DNA from 2 places in the Simplicispira piscis genome. Region 2 is predicted to be linked to the other one. Evidence: riboswitches for the same ligand, from Rfam matches in the RefSeq annotation. Region 2 holds a riboswitch; the other holds the start of a gene.

Region 1 (15,382 bases), on a different contig from region 2:
TGGACCGGCGCATTCGCCGGGGTGATGGTGCGCAGGCGTTTGTCAGCGTGCAGTTGCGCGTGCTGGAGCAGGATGATGGGCACAAGCAATGCATCGTGGCGCTCCAGGACATCACCCGCAGGCATGAAGACGAACTTCGGATCAAACAGCAATCACGGCTCTATGCGGCCTTGAGCGCTTGCAACCAGGCGATCGTGCAATGCTCTACGGCGCAAGCGCTTTTCGTGCGTATTTGCGAGGCCGCTGTTCCGCTGGGAGGGATGCATCTGGCCTGGATTGGCATGCGCGAACCAGGCTCGCCGGCGCTGCAATTGGTGGCTGCGCATGGAGCGGGCGCGCCGGATATGGGTGCTGATCTGGTTGTCGGCGCCGACATGCCGGGTCTGGGGTGTGCGTGGACGGCACTGCGCGAGGGCCGTGAGGTCTGGATTAACGACAGGCCAAACACCCGACCTGCCGTGGCTTTTCCCTTGCACCGGTCGGGCGAAGTGGTCGGAGTGTTTGTGCTGATCGCCGGGTCGGCCGACAGCTTTTCACCGGATGCACGCACCTTGCTTTCGCAAATGGCGTCCGATGTGGATTTCGCGCTGGACTATTTCGCCAATGAAGCGCAGCGCCAGCGGGCCGAGGAACTGCTGCGCCATTCCCAGGCGCAACTGGAGTTGGTGCTCAAAGGATCGACCGACGCCCCGTGGGAATGCCAGTTGCCAAGCCTGCAGACCGAGTTTTCTCCCCAAGGTTGGCACATGCTCGGCTATGGGGTGGACGACATGCCCCAGGGCCCCCTGCGCATCAAGGCGCTCGTCCATCCGCAGGACCTGGCGCGGATGGCTTCCTTGCAGGGGCGTTTGCTGGCATCGGAGGATAACGTGGTGGTCGAAGAGGTGCGGTTGCGCCACCGGTCCGGCCGCTATGTGCCGGTGCTGGCGCGCGGGTTTGTCTCACGCGACCCTGCCGGACGGCCCGTCCGGGTGACCGGAACCGCCATGAACCTCACCGCGCAGCACCAGACCCGGCAACTGGAAGCGCTGCGTGCTTTTGCACTGGAGCTGATTGCCAGCGAGCCCGATATCGACCAGATCCTGAGCCGTCTGGTGGGCCACTTGGAGGAGCTTTTGCCCTCTGTGCGTGGCTTGGTGTGGCTCCTGGATGAGCGTTCAGGCCAGCTGGAGCCGCAGGCGGCGCATGGCCTTGAGGGGGTGTTGGCGAAGGCGCGAGCCGTTTTTCCGGGGCATGCGCAGAACGATGTTGCTGGTGTCGTGGAGTTCAGTGGGGCGCAAGGCATTGCCCCGCTGCTGGACAATACCCCCCTGCGTTCACTGGTCCTGTCCATGGCCCACCAGGAGCGCTGGATGGATTGCACCTCGGTGCCCATCCTGACGGATTCGCGCACGGTCGTTGGCGTGCTGGACACTTTCAGCCGCCGCAAAAACGCGCTGGACCACCACGACACCACGCTGGTGGAACGGGTGAGCCACTTCATGGGGAGCGCCATCCAGCGCAAGTCGTTCGAATCACAAGGGCGCCTGGCGTCCGAGGTGTTCCAGAACAGCCACGACGGCATCATGGTGACCGATGCACACCAGAAGATCCTGCTGGTTAATCCGGCCTTCACGACCATCACCGGATTCACCTTTGACGATGTGCGGGGCCGCAACCCCCGGCTTCTGGCGTCGGGGCGCCACGACGCCGCGTTCTACGCAGCCCTTTGGCGCGCCGTACAGACCGAGGGACTGTGGCAGGGGGAGATCTGGAACAAGCGCAAGAACGGTGAGGTGTATCCGCAGTGGCTGACCATGAGCCGCATCGGCAACGCCGAGGGCGATGCCAGCCATTTCATCGCCATTTTTTCGGATGTGAGCCAGCGCAAGGCAGACGAGCAGCGTATCCGCTGGATGGCGCACTTTGACTTGCTGACGGGTCTGCCCAACCGTGCCATGCTGCGGGATCGTTTTGCCCATGACCTGTGTCTGGCCCAGCGCAGCGATGAGCCGATGGCGCTGATGTTCCTGGATCTCGATCATTTCAAGAACATCAACGATTCGCTAGGGCATGGCATTGGCGACGAATTGCTGATCGCGGTATCGCGGCGGATGCGCCAGCAGGTGCGCGAGCAGGACACCGTGTCTCGCATGGGGGGCGACGAGTTCGTGTTGGTGCTGCCGGGTACGGACGCCGATGGCGCCGCACACCTGGCGCGCAAGCTGATTGAATCGATTGCGGAGCCCCTGCAGGTGCGTGAGCACGAATTGATGGTGACCCCATCGATTGGCATTGCCATGTTTCCGGAGGATGGCCATGACCTGGACACGCTGGCGCAATACGCCGATGCGGCGATGTACCGCGCCAAGCTCGACGGGCGCAACGCCTACCGTTTCTATTCCTCCGACATGCATACGCAGGCTGCGCGCACCTTGCTGCTGGAAGGCGCACTGCGCCGCGCGCTGGAGCGTGAGCAACTGGCGCTGCATTATCAGCCGCAATGTTGCCTTCAGGATGGGCGCGTCGTGGGCGTAGAAGCCTTGCTGCGCTGGCAGCACCCGGAATTGGGCATGGTCTCGCCGGCAGAGTTCATTCCCATTGCCGAAAAAAGCGGGCTCATCTTGCCGATTGGTGAGTGGGTGCTGCGCACCGCCGTGCAGCAACTGGCCCGTTGGCAGGCCAGCGGGCTGCAGCAGATCACGATGGCAGTGAACGTGTCGGCGGTGCAGTTCCGCCACCCCAACCTGCCGGGCCTGGTGAGCCGCATCCTGGCCGAGGAGGGCGTGCTGCCCGATTGCCTGGAGCTGGAGTTGACCGAGGGCGTGGCCAGCAACGACCCCGAACGGGCCATTGCCATCATGGCGGACCTGCGGGCTCGGGGTGTGCGCATGTCGATCGACGACTTTGGCACCGGTTATTCGTCACTCAGCTACCTCAAGCGCTTCCAGGTTTGTAAGCTCAAGATCGACAAGTCCTTTGTGCAGGACATTACGGTGAATGCGGAGGACCGTGCCATCGTCTACGCCATCATCGGCATGGCCAGCAGCCTGGGGCTGCGCACGATTGCCGAAGGGGTGGAAACGCAGGAGCAGCTCGATGCCCTGCGTGCGCGGGGCTGCGATGAAATCCAGGGCTATTTTTACAGCAGGCCCTTGCCTGCACAGGAGTGCGAGCAGTTCCTGCGCGCGCACCGCCCTGCGGCGGTGCTTACGGTCGCCTGATTCCATTTCTAAACCATCCGTGTCGATGTTGCTTCGCCTTGCCGTGCTACAGCACTGTCTGCGGCTTCGCGCCCAGGAGACTGTCGGACTTGGAAATCGTCGGCTGCAAATCCAGTAAAAACTGTCCTCGCTGGGACCGATTCTCGCTTTCGACGCTCCAAGTCCGACAGCCTTCTAGACACGAATGATTTGGAAGCAGAATGAGAACGCGCTCAGGTGGCTGGCTGCAGGCGGGGCTGGCGCTGGTCTTTCATGCCAGCAAAGGCAAAGTCGACTTCTGGCACCTGGCCGCTGACGATGTCGGCCAGTGCCTTGCCCGAGCCGCAGGAATGCGTCCAGCCCAGCGTGCCGTGCCCGGTGTTGAGGAACAGGTTGCCCAGCTTGGTGCGGCCGATCAACGGCACATTGCTCGGCGTGGCCGGGCGCAAGCCCGTCCAGAACTGCGCCTGGGTGGCATCGCCTGCCCCGGGAAAAAGCTGCTCCACACGCCGCACGATGGCCTCGCAGCGGGCTGCGTTCAGGTCGCGGCCGTAGCCATTGAGTTCGGCCGTGCCTGCAATGCGCAGGCGGTCGCCCTGCTCGCTGGTGTAGCGCGAGAAGACGAGTTTGAATTCATCGTCCGTTAGGCTGACCTGGTGGGCCATGGCAGCGTCTTTCACCGGCATGGTCACCGAATAGCCCTTGGCCGGGTAAATCGGCAACGACACGCCCAGCGGTTGCGCCAGCAATGGGCTGTACGAGCCCATGGCCAGCACAAAGGCGTCGCCGCGCACCCGCTCAAAACGGCCCTCGGCGTTGGTGACTTCCACGTGGTCGATTGCATCTCCCGCCGCACGCAGCGCGGTAATGTGCTCACCCAGGCGGAACTGCACTCCGGCTTGTGCACACAGTGCGGCCAGTTCGCGCACGAACAGGTTGGCGTCGCCCGATTCATCTTCGGCGGTAAAGGTGGCGCCCGCCAGCTGCGGGCGAATGTGGGCCAGGGCGGGTTCGATGCGCACGGCCTCGTCGGCGCTGATCACCTGGCGCTCGCAGCCTAGTTGGCGCATTTGCTCGGCCGGGCCGAGGGCGCCGTCAAATTCTTTCTGGTTGGTATAAAAATGCAGGATTCCCTGGGTGCGCTGGTCGTACTGGATGCCGGTGTCGCGGCGCAGCTGCTGCAGGGCTGCGCGGCTGTAAGTGCCCAGGCGCACGATCTGCTGGATGTTGTGGCGCGTGCGTGCTGGCGTGCATTCGCGCAAAAATTGCAGGCCCCACAGCCATTGGCGCATATCGGCGCGTACGCGAAACAGCAGGGGAGCGTCTTCCTGGCCCAGCCACTGCAGCACCTTGAGCGGCGCGCTCGGGTTGGCCCAGGGCTCGGCATGGCTGACCGAAATTTGCCCGCCGTTGGCGAAGCTGGTTTCGGCGCCGGGCGTGGCCTGGCGGTCGATGACGGTCACATCGTGGCCGCGTTGTTGGAGGTAATAAGCCGAAGTGACACCGAGCAAGCCGGCGCCGAGAACGATCACGCGCATTTTTGGAGCCTTTCAGGGTTCCAGCGCTTGATGGATAAGCGGTAGCAGCTATTAAATGAATAGCATGCAGCCGGCGTGTCCGCCAAGCTGCCGCTCCCCCTGTCCTTGTGACCTGAGAGATTCACCCCCTGCCAGCATGGCGTGGGGTTTGCTCCTTCGGTGCGCCACGGTGGTGGCGGCTCTCCAGACGGCTGTGATGAAAGGTGCAGTACGGAACCTGAGCGTGTATGGGAGTTTGCGCCTTCGGTGCAGCGGACGGTGCCGCCAAGCTCTCCTGCAGTGCGCGATTCTAGGCGCGCCCGGGGCCCTGCGTGGGGTGCGCAGGGCCTTATGCCATACAACAGTTGCTTATGGAGAGGCCCAAGCGCCTCGCACGCGCAGGGTTTTATTGGCGGTACGGATTGTTGGGTTGGCGGTCGTGCCGGTTGGAAACGCCATCGCCGTCGCTGTCACGGCGGTGGGGTGGGGCGCCGCGGCTGTGTGGGGGCCGGTGCGGGGGGGCGTTGTAATGGGGCTGGCGACCGTCAGGTGTCCGGTCGTAGCGGTTGGGAATGCCGTCACCGTCACGGTCCCAGCGGCCGGGCTCCATATACCAACGCCCACCGCGCTCGCGCCACTGGGGGGCGTTGTAACGGTAACCAGGGCGGGCTTTGAGCCAGTAGCCGTCGATCCAGCGGTAGCGGTCGTGGCGCCATTCCCAGTGGCCCGGTACCCAGACCATGCCGCGCCGGGCCCGGGGCGCGGCCTCGTAGTGCACGGGGGGCGGGGCTGTCTGGATGACGATGGTGGCCGAGGTGGCCGCCTGCGCGGTGGGCGCCAGGGCGCACAGTGACAGCAGGGCGATGCTTGCGGCGGCGAGGGCGAGGCGTGCCATGGGAATACTCCTTTGAAATGGTCCCGAAAGGAACCAATGAAGGGCATTGTGTGGTGCTCTTCGTCAAGCCCGTGTAGTCGTTTGGCGAAGGCGTGTGAGCAAATGTTTCGGCGGCCTGCACCAATGCGCCAGACCGTGATGGATGTCACGCAAGGCTCTTGGTAGAGGACGGATGGGTGTCTTTGCCCTGGAGTGGCTGTATTCTGGGTAATTTTGGTGGCTAGCCCTTGCTGGTAAAGCGTAATCAGCTATCAAAAATAGAGCGTTTTGGGCTGCTCATCGGCGTTGACGCTGTCTCAACGCCGCATCTGGGCAAAGGCCTCGAACTCCCAACTGCGCAGCGCCAGCAAAAGCGTGTAGCCCTCACGTTCGTGCTCAGGCAATTTCTGGTCGGCCAGGTGTTGTTGGGCAAAGTCCTGGGCCACGCGCTGCATGCGCTCCATGAAGGCAGGAGCCAGGGAGCGGCTGATGTTGCCATGCACCAGCAGCACACCTTCGCCTGTGCCGTCAAACCCCCCTGCAAAGTAGTCCAGCAAAGCGTGCTCGCGGAAATAGTTCATCACTGGCCCGTGGGGGCGCCAGCGGAAGGTCTTGGCCAGCTTCAGGCGGTAGCGGTTCAGGGGGCGCAACTCGATGATGCCGATCCGGTCGAGCTGCACCAGGTAGCGGATGACCTCGGCCTCGGTCAGCCGGTAGGCGCTGGTCACCTGCTCCAGCGTCCACTGGCTCAGTACGCAGATGGCCATGAGCAGCAGTTTCTTGTCGGCCACCACGGCCTTCTCCTGGTCGTGCGTCAGCTCCTTGAGCAAGGGTTGCGCGTCGGCCACGCGCCGGGCGAGGTCGGCAAAGTCCAGCGCCAGGGCGCGGCAGATGGCGTCGATGCGCGAGAGCGGCATGTCGCCCTTGGCCAGCATGCGCTTGACGCTCGATTCGGCCATGCCCAACTGCCGCGCGAGGTCGGCGTAGGTCATCTGGGCGGATTTGAGTTCCTTCTTCAGGGCGGTCACGAGGTCGGCGGTGGTGCTCATGGGTATCGATTATCAATACTCCAGGTGCCATCAGTAGCTGTTTAAGCAGCTTTTTGGCGGTGTAATGGGTTGCGCTGAACACACTGCGGGGCATCGACCACTGACGGATGCGACGACCATGACCTTTTCTGTATCCCCCTCAGGTCAGTGCGCGCAGCGCCCTCTGTGCCGCCCGGTCCTGTCACGCGCTGAAATGGGCTTGCTGCTCGGCATGGCTGCGCTGCTGGCGCTGGCATGCCTCGGGCCGGTGTTGTCTGCACTTGTGACATTGCGCAACAGGAGGGTTCCAGTCATGCTGCGCGCCCCTGTGTCCGGGCAGAATCGCGCCCACATCGTCGGCGGCCTACGCTGGCTGTGCGCTTGAGGTGCGGGCAATACCAAAAAAACACAACAAACCTGTCGAGAACGAGGAGAAACGCATGAAGATCGAAAACCCCTCCGCCAGTGCTGCGCAGGCGCACGAGGACCCCAACCAGTTCGCCCTGCTGCGCCAGCGCCGTTTTGCGCCGTTCTTCTGGACGCAGTTCTCTGGTGCGGCCAATGACAACCTGTTCAAGTTTGCCTTCACGGTGATGGTGACCTACCAGATCAGCGTGTCGTGGATGCAGCCGGCCATGGCCGGACTGGTGATTGGCGCACTGTTCATCCTGCCGTTTCTGCTGTTCTCAGCCACCAGCGGTCAGCTGGCCGACAAATACGACAAGAAGCGGCTGATCCGCTTCGTCAAGCGGCTGGAGATCGGCATCATGGCGCTGGCCGCGTGGGGGTTTTTCTCGGCCAACGTACCCATCCTGCTGGGCTGCACCTTTCTGATGGGGCTGCACTCCACGCTGTTTGGCCCTGTCAAGTTCGCCTACATGCCCCAGGTGCTGACCGAGCGCGAGTTGACAGGCGGCAACGGCATGGTGGAGATGGGCACGTTCGTGGCCATTTTGTTGGGCAATGTGGCAGGCGGCCTCATCATCGCCGTACCTGACATTGGGGCCCACCATGTGGGCCTGGCCTGTGTCGGCATGGCCCTCGTGGGGCGTGTGGTGGCCGAGTTCATTCCCTCGCTGCCAGCGACAGACCCGCACCTGAAGATCAACTGGAACCCGGTCACGGAGACCTGGCGCAACCTCCAGCTGGCACGCGAAAACACCGTGGTGTTTCGCTCGCTGCTGGGCATCAGCTGGATGTGGTTTTTTGGCGCGGTGTTTCTATCGCAATTTCCCAGCCTGGCCAAAGAGGTGCTGCACGGCAATGAGCAGGTCGCTTCACTCCTGCTGGTGGTGTTTTCGATCGGCATCGGCATCGGCTCGCTGTTGTGCGAGGTGCTCTCGCGCCGCCATGTGGAGATTGGCCTGGTGCCGCTGGGGGCGATGGGCATGAGCGCTTTTTCCATCGATCTGTATTTCGCTGCCCGGGGCCTGCCCCCGGCCGAGATCATGGGCCTGGCGGCCTTTATGGACCAGGGTGCGCACTGGCGCATCATGCTCGACCTGGCGCTACTGAGCCTGTTTGCCGGCCTGTACAGCGTGCCCATGTACGCGCTCATCCAGATGCGCGCCCAGCCCACGCACCGCGCGCGCATCATTGCGGCCAACAACATCCTGAACGCGCTGTTCATGATCGCCAGTTCGCTCATCGTCGGGGCCTTGCTGGGCGCGGGCTTTACGGTGCCGCAAATTTTCCTGTTCACCGGCTTGGCCAATGCCGTGGTGGCGGCCTACATCTTCTTGCTGGTGCCCGAATACCTGCTGCGTTTCGTGGCCTGGGTGCTCTCGCGCCTGGTGTACCGGTTCAGGGTGCAGGGTGACGAAAACCTGCCGGTGCAAGGCGCGGCCATTCTGGCCTGCAACCATGTGAGTTTTGTCGATGCCGTGCTGCTCATGGCGGCCAGCCCCCGGCCCATCTACTTCGTGATGGACCACCGCATCTTCCGCGTGCCGGTGCTGGGCGCGCTTTTCCGGCTGGCCAAGGCCATTCCGATCGCGTCCTACAAGGAAGACCCGGCCACTTACGAAGCTGCGTTTGAGCGGGCCGCGCAGGTGTTGCGCGAAGGGGATTTGCTGGCGATCTTCCCCGAGGGTGGCATCACGCGCGACGGGCAGTTGCAGCCGTTCAAGGGCGGCATCGTCAAGATCCTGGACCGCGCGCGTGCCGACGGGCTGGATGTGCCCGTGATCCCCATGGCGCTGACCAATCTGTGGGGTTCGTACTTCAGCCGCGTCGAGCGCGGGAGCGCCATGGTGCGGCCCTTCCGCCGCGGCATGTTCAGCCGCGTGGGTCTGAACGTGGGCGCGCCCATGGCTCCGGCCGAGGCGCAGCCCGAACTGCTACAGACCCGCGTGGCGCGGCTGCTGGAGGCGTGACAGGCCCTGGCGTCAGCGCGCGGGCCGCGCCAGCCCGCGCCGTTCGATGGGGGTGGAAAACACGATCGAGGTGCGCGTCTCGCCGTAGCCGTTGATACCGGCGAGGAAGCGTTCCAGGTCCTGCAGCGTGGTGGCCACTACCTGCATCACATAAGAATCTTCGCCCGCCACATGGTGGCACTCCAGCACCTCGGGCAGGCTCGCCAGCTTGTCCAGCAGCGCCCGCTTGCCCGGCTGGGGGACATGGATGCCGACGATGGCCCGCACCCCATAGCCCACGGCGGCAGGATCCACCTGGGCCTGGTAGCCACGGAGCACGCCGGCTTCCTGCAGCCGCTTGATGCGTTCGGCCGTGGCGGGCAGGGACAGGCCCGCGGCATCGGCCAGGGCCTTCAGCGGAGCGCGGGCATCGGCCTGCAGCGCCTGCAGCAGCAGCCAGGCCTTGTCGTCGAGTGGGAGGGCTGAATCTTTTGCCATGGCGGTGCTTTTCCTGAAAAATTTAGGCAGCAAGGTTTTTGGGCGGAATTTTTTGCCTGTTGTCTTGGCTGCATTCTTTCTACCATGGCGGTATGACCTCTTCTGCCATCCCGCTCTTCGCCGAAGCCCTGTGGGTAGGCTTCTCCATTGCCGCGCCGGTGGGGCCGATCGGCCTGCTGACCATCCAGCGCACGCTGGAACGTGGCGTGCGCGCCGGGCTGGCCACGGGCCTGGGCGCAGCCACGGCCGATGCGCTGTACGGGGCGCTGGGCGCGCTGGGGACGCGCTTGCTGATCGATGCGCTCGTGGGCGCACGCGTGCCGCTGGCGCTGCTGGGTGGTCTGGTGCTGCTGTGGATGGCCTGGCGCGTGGCGCGCCAGCCGCTGGCACGGCAGGTGGCGGTCACGCCCGCGTCCGGGGATTTGCTCGGCTATTTCGGGGGCACGCTGGTGCTGACGCTGTCGAACCCGGTCACCATCCTCTCGTTCATCGCCATCTTCGGTGCGATGGCGGGCGGCGCGAGGACGGTGGCCGTCCTGCCCATGGTGACAGGCGTGTGGCTGGGTTCGGCGCTGTGGTGGCTGTTGCTGGCAGCCCTGGTGGCGCGCTGGCGCTCACGCATCGATGATGCCTGGCGCCTGCGCATCCAGCGCGGCTCCGCCCTGCTGCTGGCCGGCTTCGCGCTGTGGCAGTGGTGGGGCCTGGTGCGGGCCTGAGCTTCAGAGCGTTTCGACGGCGAAGCGCAGCCCGGCATGGACCTGCAGCCGGTCGATCAGCGCCTGGCCCAATGCCGGGGCCGTGGTCCAGATGCCGCCGGGCGTGCTGCGGTTCTCCAGCAGGCACACGGCGGCCTCGGCGATCATTTTCGAGGTGGAGCCGTAGCCGGGGTCGCGGTCACCGGTCACGGACACGCTCAGGCGGTGGCCCTGGGCATCCTCTCCGAGGAACAGCACGTCGTAGTGCCCGGCCTCGCGCTCTTCGCGCGAAGGGCCTTCGCCCGGCTTGGGTCCGGCGTCCGAGCCGAGCGATTTGTCGGAGGCCACGGCGTTGGCAATGGCCTCGCCCTTGGCGCCGGGGCCGGTGACCAGCATCTCGTCATAGATGAAATCGGACCCGTAGGCATGGCCCAGCAGGAAGTTGGAGCGGTGCACGTTGCGCGTATTGATGGCCGCCATGACGAACGGCGCCACCCACACGCCCTCGCCCAGCGCTTCGTCCACCATGGGCTTGCTGCCCGAGGGTTGGCGCGGGCCGGTGAAGCCGGGCGTGAGCGCGAAAGGGTCGCGCAGCAGATCGAGTACGCCGGGCTCGCTGGCGGCGGCGGCCAGCGTGGCCTTGAGGCTCGCCGCGGTACCGCCTGAGAAAGTGCCTTTCATTTTGCGCACCCGGCCGCGCACGCGGCTGGCGGGGTGGCCAAAGCGCGCCTTCATCTCGTTTTGCAGCAGGAAAACACCCAGGTCGAACGGGATCGAGTCGAAGCCGCACGAGAACACGATGCGCGCGCCGCTGGCTTTGGCCGTGGCCTCGTGCGCGTCGATCATGTGGCGCATCCAGGCGGGCTCGCCGCACAGGTCCACGTAGTCCACGCCGGAAGCCGCGCAGGCGGCCACGAGTTCGTTGCCGTAGAGCTGGTAAGGGCCCACGGTGGTCAGCACCAGGCGGGTCTGGTCCATCAGGGTTTGCAGGCTGGCGGGGTTGCTGGTGTCGGTGACGACGAGTGGTGTGTCGGCGGGGGCACCGATTTCATCGCGCACGGCGGCCAGCTTCTCGGCGTTGCGCCCGCCCATGGCCCAGCGCAGGCCGCTGCCTGCGGGGTAGCGCTGCAGCAGGTATTCGACCACCAATCGGCCTGTGAAGCCGGTGGCGCCGTGGACGACGAGGTCAAAGGGTTTTGTCATGGTGTGTCTCTTTCTTGGGCGGTGATTCCAGGGTGTCTGGCGCGGCATGAGAGGGCATTGTCGAAGACCGGCCCAAGGCATGGGTGTCGCGCAGGTGCCGACCGGCGGAGGCCTGGGGTTTTTCGGCAATGGCGGACAAAAAGTATCAAAAAACGATACCCCAATGCTTTGTATGCGCTGCTTTGGCATGCCAAAGCAGACAGCAGGGCCGACGGGCAGCACCATGCGTTCCATGTTCAACCATGGCCTCCGGGCCTCTACCGCAATGTCTTCATCTTCCCGCATCGTCCCGCGTGACAGCCGTGCCTGGCAGCTCCAGGTGTGGGTCTCCTTCGGTATCGCCGTGTTTCTGTGCGTCGTCGGTTTGGCCTGGCTGCCCGGCGAGCCGCTGGAGCAGGTGTTCATGGTGATGGGCTATGTGTTCTGCCTGTCTACCGCGTTGGTGCTGGCCAAGTTTGTGCGTGACAACGAGGGCAGCCGCCAGGGTGCGAAAGATGTGCCGATGTGGAAGCTGGTCGTCTGGGGTGGCTTTGCCGTCGCCATGGGCCTGACGGGCTGGGGCCTGCTGGGCATGGACATCAACGTGACCTACAAGGCCTTCCTCGGCGTGGGTTGGCTCTACCTCATCACCACCGCCTTCACGCTGGCCAAGATGCTGCGTGACCGCCACGAGGCCGACCTGCTGGAAGCCCGCTGGCAAGGCCGCCGCGAAGCCAGCACGGCCCACGCCACTGAATGACCCCTACAACCCTTCATCCAACGAAACTTCCATGACGACAAACATTTACAAAAAGCGGGCCTGCCTGCTGGCCGCGGCGGGCCTGGCCTGTGTCCTGGTGGCAATGCCCGCACAGGCCCAGAGCGAGGCCTCGGCTGCGCTCTCCCTGTTGCCCGTGGCGTCGGTGGTGGGCTCGGCCTCGGTTGGCGCGGTGCTGGCGCTGCCGATCGCCCTGTCGGTAGCGGGTGCAGTGCTTACCGTGAAAACGGTCGAAGCCTCCGCGACAGGCACGGTGTACCTGCTCGAACGGGCTTCGGATGGTGCACAGGTCAGTGTCGAAGTCGTGGGGCGTGGTGTGGCCGCATCGGCCCATGGCGTTGGCACGGTGGTGGCTTGCAGCGTGATCGGCACGGGTGTCGTGCTGTCGGTCGCGGGCGAGGTGCTGGCCTTTATTCCCAATGCCCTGGGCCAGGCCCTGCTGCACAACGAACATCTTTAAGGAGCCGCACCATGCTTTATCCAAACACGTGGCGGCGCACCGCCCTGGCGGTTTTCTTTATCGCAGCCGCCGTGGTGCTGGCCGCTGCACCGGCCCATGCCGGCCGCTCGTGTGAGGCGCACAAACCCACGCTGCAGCTCATCGAGCGCGGCATGCAACTGGCGCAGCAGACCGCCACCGCTCTGGATGCCGAACATGCCCGCAGCGGCGCCCAGGTGGCGGTGCTGGGCCGCGCCGGACAAGACCTGGGCAAATACGGTCTGCGCTACTCGCACCTGGGCTGGGCCTACCGCACCGCTGAAGGCCCTTGGCGCGTGGTACACAAGCTCAACGAGTGCGGCACCGCCGTGGGGCATTTGTACCGCCAGGGGCTGGGCGAGTTCTTCCTGGACGACCTTTGGCGTTACGAGGCCGTATGGGCTGTACCCACCCCCGAGGTGCAGCAGCGCCTGCTGCCTGTGCTGCAAGACCGGCTGCGCGCTCGCGCCCTGCAGCATCCGCCCTATAGCATGGTGAGCTATGTGTGGGGGCGCACATACCAGCAATCAAACCAGTGGGCGCTGGAAACCCTGGCCCTGGCCATGGAGCCTTCCAGCGTGCGCACGCGCGATCAGGCGCAGGCCTGGCTGCAGTTCAAAGGCTATGAACCCAGCGTGCTCAAGATTGGTGCCCTCACGCGGCTGGGCGGCCGCGTGGGCTCGGCCAACATCGCCTTTGACGACCATCCGAGTGACAAGCGCTTTGCCGACCGCATCGAAACGGTCACTGTGGATTCGGTGCTGGCCTGGCTGCAGCGTGCGCAGCTGGCATCGGCACCTGTCGTGCTGCGTCTGGAATCTCGATAAAAATAGCCTCTAGCGCTTAACAACAAAGCGCCTTAAGCTATCAATTCAATAGTTGATAATTTCCAGAGAACAACATGAGCAAATCCTTGCGACTGTCCGAAAAATGGTTTCGCCGCGGCCTGTGGCTGGTAGCGCTGGTGTTTGCCAGCTTCCTCATTGGCCTGGGCGGCACCGTCGTGGGTGATCTGCCCAAGGTCGAAACACCGCTGGCGCTGGACGACTTTCTGGATCGGCCTGCGGCACAGGCATTGCGCACGCAGGTGAAAGAGGCGCGCCAGGCCGAGCAGGACGCCCAGACCGCGCTGGAGCAGGCGCAATTGCAGCGCAACAAGGCGCGCAGCGAAAGCTCTGCCGAGCGGGAAACGTTCAACAACTGGCTGGCGGCCCGCAGCGTAACGCAACGGGCCGAGCACGACCCCGAGGTGCTGGCGCGCACCCGGGTCCTCGATGCACTCAAACAGGCCGAGCGCAGCACCCAGAAGATGGTGGAGCAGCAGCAGCAGGCGGCACTGGATGCGCGCCAGACCGCAGCAGCGGCGCAGCAGCGCCTGGGCCAGATGGAGTCCGGGGCCTACGACAAACTGCACGCCGAGCGCCGCAAGGTTGAGCTGCGCGTGTTCCTGTACCGCCTGGCGCTTACGCTGCCGCTGCTGGCCATTGCCGCCTGGCTGTTCGTCAAAAAGCGCAAGGGCACCTATTGGCCTTTTGTGTGGGGCTTCATCTTCTTCGCGCTGTTTGCGTTCTTCGTCGAACTGGTGCCCTACCTGCCCAGCTATGGCGGCTATGTGCGCTACGTGGTGGGTATTGGTATCACGGCGCTGGTCGGGCGCTACGCCATCCTTGCGCTCAACCGCTACCTGGAGCGGCAGAAACTGGCCGAAGCCCTGCCCGACCAGGAACGCCGCAAGGAACTGAGCTACGACGTGGCGCTGGCGCGCCTGGCCAAAAATGTGTGCCCCGGCTGCGAGCGGCCGGTAGACCTGAAAGACGGCAAGACCGATTTTTGCCCGCATTGCGGCATTGGCCTGTTTGACCACTGCGGCCAGTGCAGCACGCGCAAGAGCGCCTTTGCCAAGTTCTGCCATGCGTGTGGAACGGTGGCCAGCGGCAGACCCGGCGCGAGCGAGGTGCATTGACGTCGGGTGGGCTCTGCATGCGCCCGTTGCCAGCTCCTACGTAGAACTACGTCAACACAAGCCCCTGTAAGTAAACGTACGACTGGCGTAACGCCGGTGCGGGCTCTAGGCTCACGCTCCTTACGACAAGGAGACCCCATGAGCCGACAGACTACGCCCGGTGCACTGCATCCGACGAATCCGCCCGCTGTGCGACCCCCGAATCCAGTCCACGCATCAGCCGAGTGGCAAGGTGCGGCACAAAGTGCGGCTGATCCCGGGCTTGTGGGACGGGCGGCCCAGCGCATCGGCCTGTGGGGCGCTGCCAGCATGCTGGCCTTCGTTCTGCCGTGGTCGGCCGCCCGGGCCGATGTCGTCATTGGTCAGGTGGCCCCCCTGTCAGGCGTGCTGGCCAGTACGGGTAAACAGATGGTGCTGGGCGGCAGCATCTATTTCCGGCATATCAACGCCCAGGGTGGCGTGCATGGCCAGAAGATCGCGGTGAAAGTGCTGGACGACGGCTACAAGGTGGACGACACCGTGCGTTTGACAAGCGAGCTGTTGGCCGACCCCGAAGTGGTCGCGCTGTTTGGCTTTGCGGGCACTTCAAACATTGGCAAGCTGCTGAGCGATGGCGTGCTGGAAAAGGGCGGCGCCGCGCTGGTGGCGCCCTATACCGGCGGTGAGCCGCTGCGCAACCCCTTCAACCCCTGGATATTCCATGTGCGCGCCGGTTATGCCGACGAGACCGAGCACATGGTGCAGCAGGTGACCACGTTGGGCATGAAGCGCATTGCGGTCATGTACCAGGACGATGGTTTTGGCAAAGCGGGCCTGGAAGGTGTGCAGAAGGC
Region 2 (15,382 bases):
TGCGCTTCGTGCTGGAGCAGCCAGCCGAGTGGACCGAGGTACTGATCCGCTTCAGCCTGATCTGGATGGTGTTTCTGGCCATCCCCACGGCCTTCCGCCAAGGGGCCATGGTGAGTGTGGATGTGCTTTACCGCTGGAGCCCGCCGCGCCTGCGCCGTGTGCTCGATGGTGTGGTGGCGCTGGCAGCGCTCATGCTCATTGCCATCATCGTGTGGTGGGGCTGGGACTACGCATTGCGCGGCCGCGTGCAGACCATGGCGGGCCTGGAGTCGCTGTCGATGTTCTGGGCCTATGTGGCACTCCCAGTGGGTGGCGTGTTCAGCGCCCTGGGCATTGTGGGCAACCTGATCGACCCGCGCCGCATGGAACTGGAGACCGCGCAATGAGCGTTGTCATGATCTCCACCATGGTGCTGTGCTTTGCGCTCACCATCTCCGTTGCGGTGTCGATTGGGCTGGCATCCATCCTCGGCATCCAGGCGTCCAACGCCCACATGCTCATCTCCGTCAAGGAGATGTTTGGCGCCATCAACAAGTTTCCGTTGGCGGCCATTCCCTTCTTCATCCTGGCCGGTAACCTGATGGAAGCAGGCGGCATCTCACGCCGACTGGTCGAGTTTGCCAAAAGCCTGGTGGGCGGTGTGCAAGGCGGCTTGCCCATGACCTGCGTGCTCACGTGCATGATTTTTGCCGCCGTTTCGGGCTCGTCGGTGGCCACCACCTTTGCCATTGGAGCCATCCTGATCCCGGCGCTCATCAAGCACGGCTACCCGACCAGCTATGCCGCCGCCCTGCAGGCCACCAGCGCCGAGCTGGGCGTGATCATCCCGCCGTCGATTCCGCTCATCCTGTACGGCGTGAGCGCCGAGGTGTCGATCGGCGAGCTGTTCATCGCCGGTTTTGGCCCAGGCCTCTTGATCAGCGGCGCGCTGATGCTGTTCGTCTGGGCGTATTGCAAGTGGAAGGGCTGGGGCAAGAACGATGGCGAAGGCCGCATGCCGCTGGGCCGCGCCACGCTGCAGGCGGGCTGGGCACTCTTCATGCCCGTCATCATCCTGGGCGGCATCTACGGCGGCGTTTTCACGCCCACTGAGGCCTCGGCCGTGGCGGTGTTCTATGCGCTGGTGGTGGGGGTGTTGATTTACCGGGAAATCGGCATCAAAAGCCTGGCGGCCGTGCTGCGGCGTTCGGTCATTTCGTCTTCGGTGATCATGTTCATCATCGCCAACGCGGGCCTGTTTGCCTTTCTCATCACCCGCGCGGGCGTCCCCGACGCCATTGGTCATTGGCTCGAAGCGGTGCTGCAGTCACCTGCGCTGTTTCTGCTGGGCGTGAACGCGGCGCTGTTCTTCATCGGCATGTTTATCGAGACCAGCGCAGCCATCATTGTGCTGGCGCCCATCCTGGCGCCCGTGGCCCAGCATTTTGGTGTGGACCCGGTGCATTTCGGCCTGATCATGGTGGTGAACCTGGCGCTGGGCATGGTTACGCCGCCCTTTGGCGTGAACCTGTTTGCTGCATGCACCGTGGCACGCATCTCGCTGGACCGCATCGTCGGGAGCCTGCTGCCGTTCGTGCTGGTGATCCTGGGCTGCCTACTGCTCATCACGTACTTTCCGTCGATTTCGCTGAGTTTGCGCGATATCGTCTATGCAAAATAGGTAGAATTCGCCCGGTCAGGAGAGAGCGCCCCGCACTTCACCACGAAGCACGAGCGGCGCCGCCGAAGGCGCAGGCCCCCGCCGAACGCTCAGGCAAAAGGACTGACAAACGCCCGCAACGATGCCGGCGTACCCTAGCTGGAGAGAGATGTCCGCGCCCCAGGTGCAGGCCATCCACCGAAGGAGCAAACCGCACGGCCAGCCAGGGCGTTGCGGCGAATCTCTCAGGTAAAGCGGACAGCAGGCAAATCCCGCAGCCCCATGGGCTGTGGCCCCTATTTGCCCCGGAGTCCGCCATGTCTGCCACCGCCCCCCTGCTCACCACGCCGCTCAACGCACTGCACATCGAACTGGGCGCCCGCATGGTGCCCTTTGCCGGTTATTCCATGCCCGTGCAGTACCCCGCAGGCCTGATGGCCGAGCATCTGCACACCCGCCAGGCCGCGGGCCTGTTCGATGTGTCGCACATGGGCCAGCTGCACCTGGTGGGGCGCGATGCCGCTGCCGCATTCGAGACCCTGATGCCGGTGGACGTGATCGACCTGCCCGTGGGCAAACAGCGCTACGGCCTGCTGCTCAATGACGAGGGCGGCATCATCGACGACCTGATGTTCTTCAACAAAGGCAATGGCGAGATCTTCGTCATCGTCAACGGCGCCTGCAAGGTGGGCGACATTGCCCACCTCCAGGAACGCATCGGCATGCGCTGCCAGGTGGTCCCCATGCCCGACCACGCCCTGCTCGCCCTGCAAGGCCCGCAGGCCGCCACGGCATTGGCCCGCCTGGCACCCGGCGTGGAGCAACTGGTGTTCATGACGGGGGGCAACTTCACCATTGCAGGCTGCACCTGCTTTGTCACCCGCAGCGGCTACACCGGCGAGGACGGCTTTGAAATCTCCGTGCCCGCCACGCAGGCCGAAACCCTGGCCCGCGCCCTGCTGGCGCAACCCGAGGTCAAGCCCATTGGCCTGGGCGCACGCAACTCGCTGCGCCTGGAGGCGGGGCTGTGCCTGTATGGCAACGACATGGACACCACCACCACCCCCGTGGAAGCAGGCTTGAACTGGGCCATACAAAAAGTGCGGCGCACCGGCGGCGCACGCGCCGGGGGCTTCCCGGGCGCCGACAAGGTGCTGGCGCAACTGGACAACCCCGCCAGCCTCACGCGCAAGCGCGTCGGCCTGGTCGCCACTGAGCGCGTGCCAGTGCGCGAGCCCGCCGTACTGGAAAACATGGACGGTCAGGAGATCGGCCAGGTGACCAGTGGGCTGCTGAGCCCTTCGCTCAATCAACCCATAGCCATCGCTTACGTCGGCCCGGACTACACCGCGACAGGAACCGAGATTTTTGCCATGGTGCGCGGCAAGCCCGTGCCCATGAAGGTCAGCACCACACCTTTCGTTCCCACACGCTATTACCGCGGCTGACCGCCAGGGCATTCCGTTTTTCAATCAATCGAATACGCGAAGCCGACAAAGTCATCGCTTGATTTAGAAATGGAATAAGCAGCGGCTACATTCCCCTTTCCATCATCTTTCCAGGAGACATCCCATGACCGTCAAATTTTCCAAAGACCACGAGTGGATCAACATTGCCGACACCAACGCCGCCGTGGTGGGCATTACCGTGCACGCCCAGGATGCCCTGGGTGACGTTGTTTTCGTCGATCTGCCCGCCGTGGGCGCCAGCTTTGCCCAGGGTGACGTGGCCGGTGTGGTCGAGTCCGTCAAGGCCGCTGCCGACATCTACATTCCCGTCGCGGGCGAAGTGGTGGAAGTGAACGAGGCCCTGCGCGCCGACCCCTCGTTGGCCAACACCGACCCGCTGGGCGCTGGCTGGTTCTTCAAGGTCAAGCTGTCGGACCCGTCGCAGCTCGACACCCTGATGGACGAGACCGCCTATTCGAGCTTTGCCGCCAGCGCCTGAGCGTCACGACAACAAAAACCATAGCAGTTCGCGCTTGAATTCAGGCACTTTCAAAATATAAAGTGCCTGAATTCTTTTAGAAACAAGCGCAAGATGCTCTCTTTTTAATAGCCTTTCAGACTGGTTCCCGCCATGCAGATGCCTGCCGCCCTGCCCTTGTCCGCACTCGAAAACACCACCGAGTTTCTGCCCCGCCACATTGGCATCGATGCGGCCGATGAAGCGCACATGCTGTCGGTGATCGGCGAGGCCTCGCGCCGCGCACTCATCGACTCCATCGTGCCGCGCTCCATCGCGCGCAGCCGCGCCATGGATGTGCCGCCCCCGGCATCGGAAGCTGCGGCGCTGGCCGAGCTCAAGGCGATTGCATCACGCAACCAGGTCCTCAAAAGTTTCATCGGCCAGGGCTACTACGGTACGCACACGCCCGGCGTGATCTTGCGCAACATCCTGGAGAACCCCGCCTGGTACACGGCCTACACGCCCTACCAGGCCGAAATTTCGCAGGGCCGCATGGAGGCCCTGGTCAACTTCCAGACCATGGTGTGCGACCTTACCGGCATGCCCATTGCCAACGCTTCCATGCTCGACGAAGCCACGGCCGCCGCCGAGGCCATGACGCTGGCCAAGCGCTCGGTCAAAAGCAAAAGCCACCGTTTCATCGTGGCGGGCGATGCCCATCCACAAACCATTGAGGTCATCCAGACCCGTGCCGCCCCCATGGGCATTGAGGTGGTGCTGGCCAACTCGCTGGAGGAATGGAACGCCGCCCTGGAAGGCGAGTACTTTGCCGTGCTGGCCCAGTACCCCGCCACCAGCGGCCGCATCGACGACTTGCGCGCCGACGTGGAAAAGGCCCATGGCAAACAGGCCGCCTTCATTGCCGCCGCCGACCTGCTGGCCCTCACGCTCATCACCCCGCCCGGTGAGTGGGGCGCCGACATTGTGGTGGGCACCACACAACGCTTTGGCATGCCCATGGGTGCGGGCGGCCCGCACGCAGCCTACATGGCCTGCCGCGACGACTTCAAACGCTCCATGCCCGGTCGCCTGGTGGGCGTCAGCGTGGACGTCCATGGCAAGCCGGCCTACCGCCTGGCACTGCAGACCCGCGAGCAGCACATTCGCCGCGAAAAAGCCACCAGCAACATCTGCACCGCGCAAGTACTGCCTGCAGTAATCGCCAGCATGTACGCCGTGTACCACGGCCCGCAAGGCCTGCGCCGCATCGCGCAACGGGTCGCCAGTTACACCGCCATCCTGACCAAGGGCCTGGAGCAATTGGGCGCCCCAGTGCGGGCACAGGCCACGTTTGATACCGTCAGCCTGAAAACCGATGGTGCTACCAAAACAATAGCTGCTCGCGCAGTACAGATGGGCGTTAACCTGCGCATTTACTTCGAAAATTACCTGTGCATCTCGCTGGACGAAACCACCACGCGCGAAGACATCGCGCTGCTGTGGAAGATTTTCGCCAAAGACGGCCAGGCACTGCCCAGCTTCGACGCCTTTGAACAGGGCGTGGAGTCGCTGATCCCCAGCGCGCTGCGCCGCACCAGCCCCTACCTCACGCACCCGGTGTTCAACACGCACCACTCTGAGACGGCCATGCTGCGCTATATCCGCCAGCTGTCGGACAAGGACCTGGCGCTGGACCGCTGCATGATTCCGCTGGGTTCATGCACCATGAAGCTCAACGCGACCAGCGAGATGATTCCGATCACCTGGCCCGAGTTTGCCAACGTGCACCCCTTCGCACCGGCCCACCAGCTGGAGGGCTACCGCCTTCTGGACGAGCAGCTGAGCGCCTGGCTGTGCCAGGCCACAGGCTATGCCGGCGTGAGCCTGCAGCCCAATGCGGGCAGTCAAGGTGAATACGCAGGGCTGCTGGCCATCAAGGCCTGGCATGCAGCCCAGGGCCACAACGATCGCAACATCTGCCTGATCCCCAGCAGCGCGCACGGCACCAATCCTGCCAGTGCGCAGATGGTGGGTATGCAGGTGGTGGTGACCAAGTGCGACGACAACGGCAACGTGGACATGGCCGATCTCCAGGCCAAATGCGAGCAGTACAGCGCACAGCTGGCCTGCATGATGATCACCTACCCCAGCACGCACGGCGTGTTTGAAACGCAGGTCAAAGAACTGTGCGAACTGGTGCACCAGCATGGTGGCCGCGTCTACGTAGACGGCGCCAACATGAATGCATTGGTTGGTGTGGCCGCCCCCGGCGAATTTGGCGGTGACGTGAGCCACCTGAACCTGCACAAGACCTTCTGCATCCCGCACGGCGGCGGCGGCCCCGGCGTAGGCCCCGTGTGCGTGGTGCAAGACCTGGTGCCTTACCTGCCCGGCCATGCTACGGCGGGTTTGGCGGGTGGCGTGGGCGCTGTGTCCGCAGCCCCGCTGGGCAATGCCGCTGTGCTGCCGATTTCCTGGATGTACATCCGCATGATGGGGGCCGAAGGCCTGCAGGCCGCCACCGAAGCGGCCATCCTCTCTGCCAACTACATCAGCGCACGCCTGAAGGACCACTACCCCACGCTCTACGCGAGCGAAAACGGCCATGTGGCGCACGAGTGCATCCTGGATCTGCGCCAGCTCAAGGACACCAGCGGCGTGATGGCCGAAGACGTGGCCAAGCGCCTGATTGACTACGGATTTCACGCGCCCACGCTGAGCTTCCCGGTGCCCAACACGCTGATGGTGGAACCCACTGAGAGCGAAAATCTGTTCGAGATCGATCGTTTCATCGACGCGATGATCGCCATCCGCAATGAAATCCGGCAGATCGAATCAGGTGCCTGGCCGCAGGACAACAACCCGCTCAAGAACGCGCCGCACACCGCTGAAAGCCTGCTGGGTGCCGAATGGAACCGCCCTTATGCCCGCGAGACCGCCGCCTACCCCGTGGCCGCCCTGCGCAGCAACAAATACTGGTCGCCGGTGGGCCGGGTGGATAACGTGTGGGGTGACCGCAACCTGAGCTGCAGCTGCATCCCGGTGTCTGACTACGCTTGAACGCAGTGACCTCGACCACCAGCGCCTGCACCGTTTGCCAGCCGCCTGTGCTGGAAGCGCTGGTCCAGTCTGAACCTGTACTGGCTGCGTTGTGGCAGGCCCTGCCCCGCCGCCATTTCGGCGCGGGTACATTGCTGCAGCAGGCGGGCGAGATCAGCACGCGCTGCTGGCAGGTGCGCAGCGGCGTGGTGCGGCTGTTCTACCTGAACGAACAAGGGACCGAGCGCAACCGGTCGTTCCACGACACCGGCAGCTGGGTGGCCGGCAATCTGCCGCCTCTGGCGCTGCCCAGCCCCTACGCCATCGAGGCACTGGCACCTGTAGAAGCCGTGGAGCTGGCCTATGCCACCTTGCAGCAGTGGCAACGCAGCTTTCCCCACATCGCCCCCTTGCTGGAAGAAGCCCTGGGCTATGTATTTCAGCAACACGCGCAGCGCGAAGCCGAGTTGTTGAGCCACCCGCCCGAGGTGCGCTACCAATCTTTTCTCGCTACACACGGTGATTTAACGCCCCACCTGCCGCAGCACCATGTGGCCAGCTACCTGGGCATTTCGCCGGTGTCGCTATCACGCATCCGGGCACGGCTGGGCATGGTGGAAGCGTCACGCGGCGTTTGAGAATTTTCAGCGTTCCTGTGGCCACGCACTGACCGTGCGATCCCGCCCTGGCATCACCACTTGGGGCAATTTTTCCTTGTCCATGACGGCGTCACCTGCCACCAACCCGTTCAGATGCAGCAGGTGCGCGGTGATGCCGTACACCTCGTCATCGGTCAGGCTCTTGGGCGCGTGCATCGGCATGCCCCGGCGCACATAGTCGAACACCGTCGTGGCATAAGGCCACATCGCGCCCACCGACAGCACCTGCAACGGGTACTTGCGCACACGCAGGGGCCGTAGCGGGTCGCTCCAGCCGATGAAACCATCCGTTCCGGCCAGCCGTGCGGCAGGCCCTTCGATGCCCTGTGCACCGTGGCAGGCGGCACAGTGCATGGCATACAGCCGCGCGCCCTGCTCCACGCTGCCCCGGCCGGGTGGCAGATTGCGGCCGTTGGGGAAGACGGTGATGGCGTAGCGATCGATGTCGGCAGGCGAGAGCGCCTGGCCTAAACCGATGACATGTGGCGGCGCTGCTGGTGCAGGAGTCACAGCGGATGGTACCTGGGTCTCGCTGGCTCTGCCTGTACTCAGCAGTCCCACCACCATCGCCACAGCCACGCCCCGCCGCAGGGTGGCACGCCCTGCGAGCAGCAACTGGCTGCACAGGTCTTCACGCATAGACGTTATCCACGCGGCCATCGGCTTGCACGCGCCAGGCCTGCACCGCGTTGTAGTGGTTGAACGAGTGCATGGCATAGCGCCGCTTCCATTCGCTGCGCAGTGGCTGTGTGCGACCATGCTCGTCGGTAGCGCGACTCATCAGGTCGGCCTTGCGGCCGTTCCACTGCCAGGGCAGCGTGAAGCGCGTAAAGGCCCGGTCCAGCACCGGGCCGTGCAACTGCGCCGCAGCCCAGGTGCGGCCTCCGTCCACGGACACATCCACACGCGCGATGCGCCCCCGGCCCGACCAGGCCAGCCCTGAGATTTCGTAAAACCCATGGGGCTCAGGCAAACGCTGCTGGCCTGAGGGGTGCGTGATCACCGACTTCACCTCCATGTGGAACGCAAAGCGCTCGATCCGCCCATCGGCCAGCACTTGCGTGTACAGGCCCGACTCGTCCTTGGTGTACGCAGGCACGTCAGTCACCTCCAGCCGGTGCAGCCATTTCACGTTGACATTGCCTTCCCAGCCCGGCATGAACAGGCGCATGGGGTAGCCTTGAGAAGGTCGCAGCCGCTCACCGTTCTGGTACAGCGCCACCATGCCGTGCTCCAGCAGCGCCTTCAGCGGCAGACTGCGGCTGTGCGATCCGCCGTCAGCACCTTCGGCCACCACCCATTGGGCGCTGTCCTTCAAGCCCGCTTCGTTCAGCAGATAGGCCAGCGGCACGCCCGTCCACTCCGAGCACGACACCTCGCCCGCAATCTCTCCCAGCGTCTGGTCCAGTGCCGTGGGCGACAGCGCATTGGCGGCTGAATTGCCCGCGCATTCCAGAAAATGCACGCGGCCGACCATGGGATAGCGCAGCAGGCGCTCCAGATCAAAGCGCAGCGGCTTGTGCACCAGCCCGTGCACATTCAGCGTGTGGCGCTCCGGCGCAATGTCAGGCACACCGTTATGGTGGACTGCAAAGTGCAGACCGCTGGGGGTAATGATGCCGCGCTGGTGCTGCAGCGGCGTGCGCCACACCGGAAAGCCTGCCACAGTGGACAAGGTCCGCTCCACCTGCACCTCGTGTACGGCGGGCAGGCCGTACGGCAGATCGGCCCCACCGGGGCGGGTCATCGCATCGGGCAAGCGGGCGGCCAGTGGCCGTGGTGGCGCCGCCTGCGCCGCCGCCATACCCACGCCCCCCGTCGCAAGACCACCCAAAAAAGTCCTCCGAGCCAGTCCGCTGTGGTCGCTATATGAACGCATCCATCGTCTCCGCAAAAACAAACACTCGGCACCCATCGGCCGCAAGTGCAGTGTTGCGGGCTGCAAGCCGCTGCGCATTAACGCTTGTTAACGCGCCCCATCTTCTTGGCGCCAGCCACGGCGCCAAGCCCTTTACACTGGCGCGCCGCTCGCAGCCCAACACGTACTGCCGAGCACAATGGAGTTCCGATTTTTTCTATCCCTTCTTTTTGTTTCAAGGACAACCCGTGCGCATTTCTTCCGCCCTTGTACTCGTCGGCCTGCTGGCTACCCCCTTCACCTCTGTCCAGGCTGCAGACCCCACCACCACGGCCAGCGGCCTGGTTTATGAATCGCTAAAAGACGGCAACGGCGATTCGCCCAAGGCCACGGACACCGTCAAGGTGCACTACAAGGGCACGTTCCTGGACGGCAAGGAGTTCGACAGTTCGTACAAGCGCGGCGAACCCACTGAGTTCCCGCTCAACCGCGTGATTCCCTGCTGGACCGAAGGCGTGCAGCGCATGAAACCCGGCGGCAAGGCCAAGCTGACCTGCCCACCCGCCATTGCCTACGGCGAGCGCGGTGCGGGCGGCGTGATTCCGCCCAACACCACGCTCAACTTCGAGGTCGAGCTGGTTTCCGTGCGCCGCTGATCCTTGCACTTGCAGGCCTGCGCGGGCGTACACTCGCCTGCACAGGCCGCGGCCTCGCTGCGCGGGGACATCTACCGAGGCCGGAGCCCCTTCGCCCATGAGCCTTCCTGACCTGTCCTTTCTGCTGCACGCCCAGTCCCCGCGCGACGGTCCGGGTGATACCCCCTCGCCAGAGCCCAGCGCGCCCGATGAAAGGATCGCATTGCAGCCCCAGGAGGCCCTGCCCGGGCTGATCGCCGAGCTGCGTGCCTACCAGGCAGAGCTGGAAGCGCAAAACAAGGTTCTGCAGTACAGCCAGGCTGCCGCCGAGAGCGCATCCGAGCGCTTCGAAGCCTTGTTTTCCAGCGTACCGCTGGCGCTCATGGTGCTGGACGAATATGACGTGGTGGTCCAGGCCAATGCCATGGCACACCGTTCGTTCCAGCCCACCGAGCAGGATCGCCCGCTCACGGCACTCATGCCATTCCTGCATGCCCGCGATAGCAGCCGGGTCCAGGACGCCTTTCACACCGCACGCCACCAAGGCCACAGCGAGGTGACCGAGATCGTTTTTTTGATCGGTAGCGAAGGGCACATTACGGGCGACCTGCACATTGCCTGCATCGAAGTGGCCCAGGAAAGCGACGCACCAGTGCACCAGTTTTTGTGCGCCGTGATCGATCAAAGCCCGCTGCTGGCCGAGCGCCAGGCCTTGCAAGAACGCAACGAGCAACTGCACGCCAGCGAAAAGCGCCTGGAAGCCGTCATTAACTCTGCCCTGGACGCCATCATCTGCGTGGACCAGCACCAGCGCATCACCGTTTTCAACCCCACGGCAGCGGCGCTGTTCCAGTGCAGTACGAGCGACGCGCTGGGCAGCCCACTGGGCCGATTTCTGCCCGACGCGGTGCAGGCCCTGGGGTTTGCCCAACTGGCCACCCAGGCCCTGCTGGGCGAGATGACCGCACGCACGGCGGCCGGCCGCGAACTGGCGGTCGAGGTGAGCGTGTCCTTCGAGCGCCATGCCGAAGGAGAAACCACCACGGTCTTTGCGCGCGACCTTACCGGCCGCAAGAAGGCCGAGGCGCACCGCACCGAGCTGGAAGCCCAACTGCGCGAGTCGCACAAAATGCAAGCCATCGGCACAATGGCCGGAGGCATTGCGCACGACTTCAACAACATCCTGGGCGCCATCCTGGGCAACGTGGAACTGGCCAAGGCCGACTGCGGAAGCCAGTCTCCAGTGCTCGAGAGCCTGATCGAGATCGAAAAAGCCGGCCGCCGCGCGCGCGACCTGGTGCGGCAAATCCTGACCTTCAGCCGCAACGAACCGCCCCGGCGCACAGCCGTCGCGCTGGCTGAGGCCATGCATGACACCGAGCGCCTGCTGCGCGTCACCTTGCCCCCCACGGTCGAGTTGCACATGGATCTACCGAGGGACATGCCCCCGGTGCTGGCCGATCCGACCCAGGTAGAGCAGGCCTTGCTCAACCTGTGCACCAACGCCATCCACGCACTGGGCACGAACCGGGGCATCGTGCAGGTAGCCGCTACCCCTGCCCGTCCAGACCAGCGCCTGTGTGAACGGCTCGGTGTGGCGCCCGGCGACTATGTGGCCATCACCGTGCGCGACAACGGCCCTGGGATGGATGCCTCCACGATTGAGCGGGTTTTTGAACCCTTCTTCACGACCAAGCCTGTCGGCCAAGGGACGGGGCTGGGCCTGTCCGTCGTGCATGGGGTGATGGGCAACCATGCCGGAGCGGTCGATGTGCAAAGCACACCGGGCAAGGGCACCCTTTTCACCCTGTACTTTCCGGCGGCCATGCCCTCGGCGCAGACGCATGCCGGCACCGAACCGGCAACGCCGCCCGTCACCACAAACATCACCGCATCCGCCATGCCGCAGCGCAGCCGCCATGTGATGTACGTGGACGACGATCAGGCACTGGTTTTTCTGGTGCAGCGCCTGCTGCGGCGGCGCGGTTACGAAGTCAGCGGTTTCACGGATCCCCGCGAAGCCGCTGCAGCCTTGCGCGCCGCCCCGCAGAAGTTCGATCTGCTGGTCACCGACTACAACATGCCTGGCTATTCGGGCGTGGATCTGCTGCGCGAGGTGCGCGAGATCCGCGCGGACCTGCCGGTGGCACTGGCTTCGGGCCATGTCACCGCCGAGATCGAACACAGCGCGCTGGCCGCAGGCGCCCGCGCCCTGATCCACAAGCCCAACGACGTGCAGGAGCTCTGCGACACCGTAGACCGGCTGGTCAATGGCGACGCCTGAGAGCCTGCCGCTGACTGCGGGCGAGGTGGTCTGCATGCATGCCGATGCAGAGATTCTCGTTCTGGACAAACCAGCAGGCCTGCTGTGTGTGCCCGGGCGTGGCCCGGACAAGCAGGACTGCCTGAGCCGCCGCGCCCAGCAACAGTGGCCCGAAGCGCTCATCGTGCACCGCCTGGACCAGGCCACCTCGGGCCTGGTGCTGATGGCCCGCAGCCCCGAGGCACAGCGGCGTCTGAGCCGGGCGTTCGAGTTGCGCCAGGTGCACAAGCGCTACCAGGCCATCGTGGCGGGCCGCATGGAGGCTTTGCCAGACGGTGCCTGGGGCAGCATTGATCTTCCCATTGCCGCAGACTGGGAACGCCGCCCGCTGCGGGTCATCGACTCCACCACCGGCAAGCCCAGCCAAACCCGCTGGCAAGTTATGACGCACGATGCAGCGGCTGACACCTCGCGCATTACGCTGGAACCCGTGACCGGTCGCACACACCAGTTGCGCGTGCACCTGGCCGCTGTCGGCCATGCCATCTTGGGCGATGCCCTGTATGCAGACCCTGCCGTCTGCGCCAGGTCACCCCGCTTGCTGCTGCATGCGACATGGCTCGCCTTCGAACACCCCGCCACAGGCCAGTGGATGGAGTTTGCATCGCCTGCGCCATTCTGATGCGGGTGCCATCCGGTTCCTGTGCAGGCGCTGAAAGCACCGGCGTTTTCCCCGTGCGCCACCACTGAAGGGCCGTGGCGCAGCGCAGCGCGTTGCGCGGCAAGAGGGGTACCATAGGGTCATGTCTCAACACCTCACCATCCTGACGGGAGCCTCGCGCGGCATGGGTTTGGCCATGGCGCACCAGTTGCTGCAACCCGGGAACACGCTGCTGTGCATCTCGCGCACCGCCAATCCCGTTTTAGCCCGTGAAGCCGCGGCCAAAGGCGCCACGCTCCTGCAATGGGAGCTGGATCTGACCCATGCCGAACCGGCCGCACAACAGCTGCGCGACTGGTTGCAGACAGCCACCGCAGACCGTTTTGCCAGCGCCACCCTCATCAATAACGCAGGCGTGATACCGCCTATTGCCCCTCTTTCGGCCAGCGTGCCGGGCGACTTGGCAGTGGCTTTGCGCGTGGGGCTCGAGGCCCCCATGTTGCTGTGCGCAGCATTCCTGGGTGCCACGGACGACTGGAACCTGCCCCGCAAGGTGCTGAACATTTCCTCAGGCCTGGGCCGCCGCCCCATGGCGTCGCAGGCGGCCTACTGCGCGGCCAAGGCTGGCATGGACCATTTCACGCGCTGCATGGCGCTGGATGAAGAACGCAAACCCCACGGCGCCCGTGTTTGCTCTCTGGCGCCCGGCGTGATCGACACAGACATGCAGGTGCAACTGCGCTCGGCCCACCCGGATGCTTTTCCGGATGTGCAGAACTTCGCACAGCTCCAGCGCAGCGGCATGCTCAGCAGCGCGCACGATGCGGCCACCCAGGTTCTGGGCTGGCTCAATCGGCCCGACTTCGGCACCCAACCCGTCGCTGATGTGCGGGACGCCTGAGCCGCAATCACTTTGTTTTTGATAGCTACTCGCGCTTACCCATATTGCGTTAGACCCATTTTTTACCTTAAAAGGATTGAACCATGACCCGTGAAGTCGTCGTCGTCAGTGCCGTGCGCACCGCCATTGGAACCTTTGGTGGCAGCCTTAAAGACGTAGCCCCCACCGAACTGGGCGCACTTGTCGTGCGTGAATCGCTGGCGCGCGCCAGCGTGGAAGGCAAGGATGTGGGGCATGTGGTGTTTGGCCATGTGGTCAACACCGAGCCCAAGGACATGTACCTCTCGCGCGTGGCAGCCATCAACGGCGGCTGTGGCGAAGGCACGCCTGCGTTCAACGTCAACCGCCTGTGCGGTTCGGGCCTGCAAGCCATCGTGTCGGCTGCACAAAGCATCCAACTGGGCGATGCCGATGTAGCCATTGGCGGCGGCGCCGAGAACATGAGCCGCGTACCCTTTGCCAGCCTGAACATGCGCTGGGGCGCCCGCATGGGCGACACCAAGATGGTGGACATGATGATGGGCGCGCTGCACGACCCGTTCCATAACATCCACATGGGGGTCACAGCCGAGAACATCGCCGCAAAATGGGGCATCACCCGCGAAGACCAGGACCGTTTGGCCGTGGAGAGCCACAACCGCGCCGAGCGCGCCACACAAAACGGTCTGTTCAAAGACCAGATCGTGCCCGTCACCCTGAAGAGCAGAAAAGGTGACGTGCAGTACGCCACCGACGAGCATTTCCGCCCCGGCGCCACCATGGAAGACCTGGCCAAGCTCAAGCCTGTTTTCCTCAAGGAAAACGGCACGGTGACCGCTGGCAACGCCTCGGGCATCAACGACGCCGCTGCCGCCGTGGTGCTGATGGATGCCGATACCGCCAAAGCGCGTGGCGCCAAGCCCCTGGCGCGCCTCGTGGCCTATGCCCACGCCGGCGTAGACCCCAAGTACATGGGCATTGGCCCAGTGCCCGCCACACAGCTGGCACTCAAGAAAGCGGGCCTGACGGTGAACGACCTGGATGTGATCGAAGCCAACGAGGCCTTTGCCGCCCAGGCCTGCGCCGTGACGCGCGACCTGGGACTGGACCCAGCCAAGGTCAACCCCAACGGCTCGGGTATTTCGCTGGGCCACCCCATCGGCGCCACCGGTGCTCTCATCACCGTCAAGGCTATTCACGAACTGCAGCGCATCCAGGGCCGCTACGCGCTGGTGACCATGTGCATTGGCGGCGGCCAGGGTATTGCGGCAATCTTCGAGCGCATCTGAGCGCCCCATGCCTGCAACCCCTCCACCCACTGACGATTCGCCCGCGAGCCTGCGCGCCCCGCGGCTGATCGCTTTGGGCGCTGCACTGGTGGTGCTGGCGCTGCTGTATGCGGCCTTTGCCGCACGCGCGCAGCCAGCGCGGCTGCTACCCGCGCCCGCAGGGCCTGCAGCAATGGGGCTGCAAAGTGCTGCGCACGCCAGCGTGGTGCTGGCGGGTGGGTGCTTCTGGGGGGTACAAGCCGTTTTTCAGCACACGCGCGGAGTGCTCAATGCCGTCTCGGGCTATACCGGCGGCACACCGGAACAGGCCAACTACCCGGCGGTCAGCAGCGGGAATACCGGCCACGCAGAGGCCGTACAGATCACCTACGACCCGAAGCAGATCACGTTGGGAGAGGTCTTGCAGGTTTTCTTCTCGGTCGCGCATGACCCCACGGAACGCAACCGCCAGGGGCCAGACCTGGGGCCACAGTACCGCTCTGCCGTGTTCTACACGGACGACGCCCAGCGCAATGTGGTCCAAGCCTATATCGCACAGCTCGACGCTGCCG

Evidence for each region. Region 2 has a riboswitch for glycine ahead of gcvT (glycine cleavage system aminomethyltransferase GcvT). Riboswitches for the same ligand answer to the same signal wherever they lie in the genome.
Region 1: it holds a riboswitch for glycine, as region 2 does, so the genes downstream of both, ACYVOC_RS18365 (D-amino acid dehydrogenase) here and gcvT (glycine cleavage system aminomethyltransferase GcvT) in region 2, are expected to answer to the same signal.

Annotation. Positions count from the first base shown of each region.
Region 1 covers NZ_BAAGQN010000033.1:27,877-43,258, forward strand. The annotation lists gene ACYVOC_RS18360 (EAL domain-containing protein) at 1-3,203, shown strand, start outside; gene ACYVOC_RS18365 (D-amino acid dehydrogenase) at 3,416-4,720, opposite strand; glycine riboswitch at 4,810-4,917, opposite strand; gene ACYVOC_RS18370 (YXWGXW repeat-containing protein) at 5,106-5,594, opposite strand; gene ACYVOC_RS18375 (helix-turn-helix domain-containing protein) at 5,891-6,622, opposite strand; gene ACYVOC_RS18380 (MFS transporter) at 7,042-8,976, shown strand; gene ACYVOC_RS18385 (Lrp/AsnC family transcriptional regulator) at 8,989-9,453, opposite strand; gene ACYVOC_RS18390 (LysE family translocator) at 9,546-10,169, shown strand; gene ACYVOC_RS18395 (saccharopine dehydrogenase family protein) at 10,173-11,351, opposite strand; gene ACYVOC_RS18400 (YiaA/YiaB family inner membrane protein) at 11,617-12,090, shown strand; gene ACYVOC_RS18405 (hypothetical protein) at 12,122-12,568, shown strand; gene ACYVOC_RS18410 (DUF2145 domain-containing protein) at 12,580-13,413, shown strand; gene ACYVOC_RS18415 (serine endopeptidase) at 13,488-14,549, shown strand; gene ACYVOC_RS18420 (ABC transporter substrate-binding protein) at 14,859-15,382, shown strand, end outside.
Region 2 covers NZ_BAAGQN010000031.1:15,936-31,317, forward strand. The annotation lists gene ACYVOC_RS18025 (TRAP transporter small permease) at 1-386, shown strand, start outside; gene ACYVOC_RS18030 (TRAP transporter large permease) at 383-1,660, shown strand; glycine riboswitch at 1,667-1,771, shown strand; glycine riboswitch at 1,789-1,911, shown strand; gene gcvT (glycine cleavage system aminomethyltransferase GcvT) at 1,957-3,087, shown strand; gene gcvH (glycine cleavage system protein GcvH) at 3,212-3,586, shown strand; gene gcvP (aminomethyl-transferring glycine dehydrogenase) at 3,719-6,607, shown strand; gene ACYVOC_RS18050 (Crp/Fnr family transcriptional regulator) at 6,613-7,224, shown strand; gene ACYVOC_RS18055 (c-type cytochrome) at 7,231-7,884, opposite strand; gene soxC (sulfite dehydrogenase) at 7,877-9,079, opposite strand; gene ACYVOC_RS18065 (FKBP-type peptidyl-prolyl cis-trans isomerase) at 9,385-9,759, shown strand; gene ACYVOC_RS18070 (PAS domain-containing hybrid sensor histidine kinase/response regulator) at 9,857-12,022, shown strand; gene ACYVOC_RS18075 (RluA family pseudouridine synthase) at 12,009-12,683, shown strand; gene ACYVOC_RS18080 (SDR family NAD(P)-dependent oxidoreductase) at 12,805-13,563, shown strand; gene bktB (beta-ketothiolase BktB) at 13,647-14,831, shown strand; gene msrA (peptide-methionine (S)-S-oxide reductase MsrA) at 14,839-15,382, shown strand, end outside.